DNA from 3 places in the Pseudahrensia aquimaris genome. Region 3 is predicted to be linked to each of the others. Evidence: predicted binding sites of a transcription regulator. Region 3 holds the regulator's gene; each other region holds the start of a gene.

Region 1 (2,268 bases), on a different contig from region 3:
CTGAAACGTGCCTTGGAATGTATCCGGCAGGCCGACCGCTTGGCGTAGCCAGTCCACCATTTTCACTTCCAGTTCGGTCGCGGCGGGAGACGTCTGCCACAACATGCATTGCGCGGCAAAAGCGGTTGCAAGCTGTTCAGCAATTTGTGCGGCAGGTGCAGCGTTTGATTGGAAATAGGCAAAGAAGCGCGGATGCTGCCAATGGGTCATGCCACCGGGAATAATGCGCTCGAAATCGTCAAAGATCGCATCCATCGACTCGCCACCGTCTGGCGGTGACGCGCCAATTTGCGCGGCAATGGCTCCCGGCTTTACCTTGGGGCGAACGGGTCGTTCCGCCAGCGAATCGAGATAATCGGCCCCCCAATCGGCGGCCCTGTGCGACCACGCGCGGTAGTCTATTGCATCGTCTGGCGGCGTTTTGCTCATGCAGACGGGCCGGGCGTAATGGTGAAGGCCAATTCGCCGATGTTCTCAATAGAACCTTCAACGCGGTCTCCGGCAACGAGCGGGCCAACACCAGCAGGCGTGCCTGTCATGATCAGATCGCCTGCTTTCAATTCAATCCACTCGGAAAGGTTGGAGACGATTTCCGGCACCTTCCAAATCTGCTGCCCCAGATCACCGTCCTGCTTGGTCTCGCCATTGACGGTCAAATGCATGCGACCCCGTTCTGGATGGCCGATTTTGCTTGAAGGCTTGATCGCACTGATCGGTGCGGAATGGTCAAATCCCTTTGCCATCGTCCAAGGACGACCGGCTTTCTTGGCCCATGCCTGATAATCCCGGCGGGTGAGATCGACGCCTGCGGCATAGCCGAAAATGTGGTCGTTGGCCTTCTCCAGCGGAATGTCCGTGCCGCCCTCGCCGATGGCGATCACCAGTTCCATCTCGTGATGGAAATCTTCGCAATGGCTGGGATAGGCAATTTCATCGTTCTGATGCACAGCGTCCGCAGGCTTGCCAAAGAAGAACGGCGGTTCACGTCCTGGCACTCCGCCCATTTCAACCACGTGATCTTCGTAATTGCGACCCACGCAAAAGACACGGCGGATAGGAAAACGGTCGCCGCTACCACTGATCGGAAGGCTGACAGTTTCGGGCGGGCTGAAAATAAACGACATGAATTGTGTCCATTGAAAAGAAGGTGCGACCAACTTTCTCGCAGGTCTGGTCGTTTTTGAAAAGACGCGGTGGGAATAATCGTATAAGAACATATCAAGAACAATTTGGAAGTCCCATGACCACACTGCTCGATACCATTGCCAGACCCAAAGCCGCCCCGCCCGCCGCGCCGGAGCAAAAGCGTGGCCGAATGGGCGTGCGCGAGAAACTAGAAGTGCTGGCAGACGCAGCCAAGTACGATGCTTCATGCTCGTCGTCGGGTTCGGAACGCCGCTCCTCTGTGGGTGGCAAGGGAGTTGGTTCAACCGAATGTTCCGGCATTTGCCACGCTTATGCGCCGGACGGGCGCTGCATATCGCTGCTGAAAGTGCTGCTGACCAATTATTGCAAATATGACTGCCTGTATTGCGTCAACCGCATCTCCTCCAACGTTCAGCGGGCGCGGTTCACGGTGGAAGAGGTCGTGCAGCTGACGCTCGACTTCTACAAACGCAATTACATCGAAGGCCTGTTCCTCTCCTCCGGCATCATGCGCAACGCCGACTATACGATGGAACAGGTGGTCGAAGTGGCCCGTCAATTGCGCGTGGTTCACGATTTCCGCGGTTACATCCACCTGAAAACCATCCCCGAAGCCTCGCCCGAACTGCTGGCCAAGGCCGGGCTTTATGCCGACCGGCTGTCGATCAACATCGAAATGCCCACCGAACAGGGGTTGGAGGCTCTTGCGCCGGAAAAGAATGCACCGGGCATCAAGCGCACCATGGCACGGCTGAAACTGAACATGGATGAATACAAGGAAGAGCGGAAGAAAACCCGCAAGGTGCCGAAATTCGCCCCCGCCGGACAATCGACTCAGATGATCGTCGGTGCCGATGATTCCCGCGACAGCGATGTGCTCACCACTTCATCCACGCTTTATTCCGGCTACGGTTTAAAGCGCGTCTATTATTCAGCCTTCTCTCCTATCCCAGATGCGAGCAAGAACCTGCCGCTCATCAAACCGCCGCTGATGCGCGAGCACCGGCTCTATCAGGCCGATTGGCTGCTGCGCTTTTACGGCTTCGATGTGGGTGAGATTACGTCCGCCACGCCCGACGGAAATCTTGATTTGGCCATCGACCCCAAGCTCGCTTGGGCCTT
Region 2 (2,268 bases), on a different contig from region 3:
TTGAGCGCATCGGCAGCTTCTTCCAGCAGGGCCTGCCCGGCAGCATCCGGCTTGGCAATTTCCTCGATAATCGTGTTGGAGGCATGAGCGTTGGTAACAGCATTGCTGCCGAAAGCAGCGTAACGTTCAACCTGTATGGCACGGGCACGCGCCACGCGCTCGGCAATGGATGCACTCGCCTCGCCCGGTTGCGGGCGAATGAGGTCGCTGGCGGCAACAGCTGGCACTTCAATGCGCAGGTCGATGCGGTCCAGCAGAGGGCCGGAAATGCGGCCCTGGTAGTCGCTCGCGCAACGCACTCCACGGCGACACTGGTGACCCGGCTCTCCCGCCATGCCGCAGCGGCAGGGATTCATGGCGGCGATCAGTTGCAAACGCGACGGATAAGACACACGGTGATTGGCGCGGGCGATCACAGTTTCCGCCGTTTCTAACGGTTGGCGCAAACTGTCGAGCACTTGGGGGGTAAATTCGGGCAATTCGTCGAGAAACAGCACACCATTGTGGGCAAGAGAGACTTCACCGGGTTTGGCCTTCAACCCACCGCCAACCATCGCCGCCATTGAAGCCGAATGATGTGGTGTTCGGAAGGGGCGCGCAGACGACAATTGACCGTCCGCCAGCAGGCCAGCGATGGATGAAATCATTGAGACTTCCAACAATTCCTTCGGGCTGAGAGGCGGCAGGATGCCGGGTAGACGGCTGGCCAAAAGGCTCTTGCCGGAGCCGGGCGGGCCGATCATCAGCATGTTGTGGCCACCGGCTGCTGCAACTTCCAGCGCCCGTTTGGCCGTCTCCTGCCCGCGAATGTCTGCCATATCGCCCAAGCCGCCGTTGCCATCGCGCACTTTGGCGATGGGGCGGGAGAGGACTTGCGTGCCCTTGAAGTGATTGGCCATGCCGATCAGCGAACGGGGAGCGAGAATGTCCATGTCTGGCCCCGCCCAAGCCGCTTCCGGCCCAGATGCGGCGGGGCAAATGAGGCCCTTGCCCAGCGCATTGGCGCCGATGGCGGCGGGTAAGGCCCCTGCAACGGGCGCAATCGTGCCGTCGAGCCCCAACTCGCCCATCACGACATAACCTTCGAGCGCATCGCCTGGTATCGCCCCCATTGCGGCCATCAACGCCAGTGCAATCGGCAGATCGTAGTGCGAGCCTTCTTTCGGCAGATCGGCCGGAGCCAGATTGACCGTGACGCGCTGCGTCGGCATTGACAGACCCGATGCGTGGAGCGCCGAGCGCACCCGTTCGCGGCTCTCAGCCACCGCTTTGTCAGCCAGACCGACGATCGACATTTTCACCTCGCCAGGACTGAGCATGACCTGCACATCCACGGGAATGGCCTGGATGCCTGAAAAGGCGATTGTCTTACAACGCGAAACCATGACGTTACTTTCTGCCAGCCACACTGCGCAGCTTTGCTACGCCTATGCTAGATGCATGGATTTCAATTCGTCAAGAACAAAAATAGAACAAATTTGCCAGTGTGCATAAAGTTCCTTCTGCGGTATGCCATCGGCGATGTGAATCAAGGCGCCCCAACATGAGCGAATTGCGCGCAACCCTGTTCGGCATTGGGGCAATTTTGCTGTGGTCACTTCTGGCTCTTCTTACGGCGATGAGTGGCGATGTTCCGCCGTTCCAATTGACCGCCATCTGTTTCGCGATAGCGACAATAATCGGCGCGGTGGCGCTGGTGCAGTCGGGTGCGGGGTTTGCGCCTCTGCGCCAGCCTTGGCCGGTGTGGTTGCTCGGTGTGGGCGGCCTGTTCGGCTATCACTTTTTCTACTTCACAGCCCTGCGCAACGCGCCGCCGGTGGAAGCAGGTTTGATTGCTTATCTTTGGCCACTGCTTATCATTCTGTTCTCAGCCCTGTTGCCGGGGGAGCGGCTGTTGACGCGGCATGTAATCGGCGGTTTGGTCGGGCTTTCTGGCGCTTATCTCATCGTGACGAAGGGCGCAGGCCTCGCGCTCGATCCGGCGCATACATTCGGCTACGCAATGGCGGCGGCTTGTGCGCTCACGTGGTCTTCTTATTCGGTGCTTTCACGGCGTTTTGCAGAAGTGCCGAGCGCGGCGGTGACCGGCTTTTGCGCGGTCGCAGCAGTGCTCGCAACGTTTGCTCATTTCGGGCTGGAAACGACGCAATGGCCAACGACGCCCTTGCAGTGGATGGCGACTTTGGGGCTGGGACTGGGGCCGGTGGGTCTAGCATTTTACATTTGGGATATCGGGGTGAAGCGCGGCAACATCCAGCTGCTTGGCTC
Region 3 (2,268 bases):
CGTATCATCGCTCGTTTGCACCACCATTTTCCTCGCCCCGCTGATAAAATCCATGCTCGGGCTGCCCGCACAAACGCATCACCAAACCGCACGCTTGGCTGTGGATCTGCCACAGAACAATGAGCGCGAGGAGTATGCCCGGGCGACATACGAATTAATGGACGGCGATTGGTGGGTAACACCGGCTGCTAGCCAGGACTCGTCGATAATCCGGCTCTACCACCAATCAAATTGCCTGCTCATTCGGCCTGCCAACGCACCCGCTCTGAAGCGTGGCGCAACATGCCATGTGGTCCCTCTTTAGATCAGTCTTTGCAAACAGGGTTGCAGAACGAAGAAAGAACATGTAACGATGTTCACGCTTTGTATTTTCTGAATCGCGCATGTCAGTTCAGCTGATGTCCGCGCAGACGGCCAGCACGAAAGGCCCACACCATGCTTACGCGCAAACAGCACGAATTGTTGATGTTCATCCACAACCGTCTCCAGGAAGACGGTGTTCCCCCGTCTTTTGACGAGATGAAGGATGCGCTGGAATTGAAATCCAAATCCGGCATCCACCGCCTGATTACCGCTCTGGAAGAACGCGGGTTTATCCGGCGCCTTGCAAACCGCGCGCGCGCCTTGGAAGTTTTGAAGATGCCGGAAGGTTTTGCACCTGTTTCCGCTGATGCCGAAAAGGCTAAATCATTTATGCCAAGCGTTATCGAAGGCGGCTTAAGCAAAGCTGCGGCGTCGGTTTCTGAATCGAGCACGGTTCCTGTCATGGGCCGCATTGCTGCCGGCACGCCGATCTCGGCAATCCAGGAGCATACCCACGATATAGCAGTGTCCCCCGACATGCTCGGCATGGGCGAACACTACGCTTTGGAAGTGAACGGAGACTCGATGATCGAAGCCGGTATTTTTGATGGCGACACGGTCGTCATCCGCCATGCCAACTCGGCCGAACCCGGTGATATCGTCGTCGCTCTTGTTGATGACGAAGAAGCAACGTTGAAAACATTCCGAAGAGAGAATGGGCAAATTGCTCTGGTCGCAGCCAACCCCGCCTATGAAACGCGGCTGCTCGATGCCAATCGGGTGAATGTTCAAGGCAAACTCGTCGGACTGATCAGGCGCTATCACTGATAACGTCTGCGCTTAATCCACAGCAAAGCGGTGCCGCGTCCAAAGTCGCGGCGCGGCGCTGAAAGATTTTTCGACGCGCAATTTTATAGCTCGCGTCGAACCTTTTGATGCTGAATTTGCAGAACCACCGATGTGCAGAGCATGAGCACCATGTCGACGCAGGTTTTTTTGGTCGATGATCAAGGGGCGCTCAATTTCAGCCATATCAGAACACAATCCATCGGCAGCAAACGGCACGATCAAAATATCCGCCATATGACAATCATCGCCCAATCCGTGACGTGCTGAAATGTGGGCAATCACGAGCCCCTGCGTCTCGAATGAACACCCGCCCAGATCACAGGCAAAACGCTCTGCAACCTCGTTGCCCCCAGAAAACGGATAGGCACGTTGCCAGATTCCGACTGAAAACTTCTCCGCCCTTGGACGCAACAGTGCCATGTTCCCTTGGCTGCCAAACACCGCTACCTGCCGGCCATTCTCCAAAATTAAAACGTCAGGCCGAGCGCTTTTCCCCGCCATAAGCCCAGCCAGAATGAAGAATCCGACGCCGATCAGACGCAGGCGTGTCTTTAACAAGCACAACACCAACAACCCTAGTGTTGCGAAAATCAAAGTGGATACCGTCAAACGTCCAGTAGCTCCGCTCGGGCCGTGCTCCGCAACCCATTTTGCGACACCCACAACCCCTTCCACCCCCATAGCCATCACCCAAAGCGGGTAAGATTCGAGCCCGAATGGCATCGCCAAAACAGATATCAAAGCCAGCGGCATCACAATCACTGAAACCAACGGCATCGCTGCCAGATTGGCGATCAAACCAAGCGCTGCAACCCTGTGGAAATGATAGGCAGCAAACAACCCGGTAGCGAGCCCCGCGACCAAGCTCGTCATCGCCAGTCCGCCAACATCGCGCACGATAAACCGGCGCAATACTGAATGTCGCTGCCATTGCGATGCTTTGCGTTTCTCGCGGGTGCGTTTGGTTAGCACCTCATAACTCGCCACCAAGGCGGCAACCGCTGCAAAAGACATCTGAAACCCGGGCATCAAGACGGCTTCCGGCGTTATCAGCAAAACGATCAAAGCGGCAATCGCCACATTACGCATCGTGAGCGCACGCTGGTCCAACATCAC

Evidence for each region. Region 3 encodes LexA, which represses DNA repair genes until DNA is damaged. Its sites were predicted from a motif close to TGTTCNNNNTGTGTTCNG; they were not measured.
Region 1: ACFQ14_RS10395 (putative DNA modification/repair radical SAM protein) is a predicted target of LexA. The motif match lies at 1,210-1,227, and genes of this name have one in related genera.
Region 2: ACFQ14_RS11040 (YifB family Mg chelatase-like AAA ATPase) is a predicted target of LexA. The motif match lies at 1,458-1,475, and genes of this name have one in related genera.

Annotation. Positions count from the first base shown of each region.
Region 1 is NZ_JBHTJV010000009.1:332,946-335,213, forward strand. It holds gene ACFQ14_RS10385 (pyridoxal phosphate-dependent decarboxylase family protein) at 1-429, opposite strand, end outside; gene ACFQ14_RS10390 (fumarylacetoacetate hydrolase family protein) at 426-1,124, opposite strand; gene ACFQ14_RS10395 (putative DNA modification/repair radical SAM protein) at 1,316-2,268, shown strand, end outside.
Region 2 is NZ_JBHTJV010000009.1:476,470-478,737, reverse strand. It holds gene ACFQ14_RS11040 (YifB family Mg chelatase-like AAA ATPase) at 1-1,385, opposite strand, end outside; gene yddG (aromatic amino acid exporter YddG) at 1,544-2,268, shown strand, end outside.
Region 3 is NZ_JBHTJV010000013.1:98,882-101,149, reverse strand. It holds gene ACFQ14_RS13990 (molybdopterin molybdotransferase MoeA) at 1-304, shown strand, start outside; gene lexA (transcriptional repressor LexA) at 436-1,131, shown strand; gene ACFQ14_RS13980 (ComEC/Rec2 family competence protein) at 1,144-2,268, opposite strand, start outside.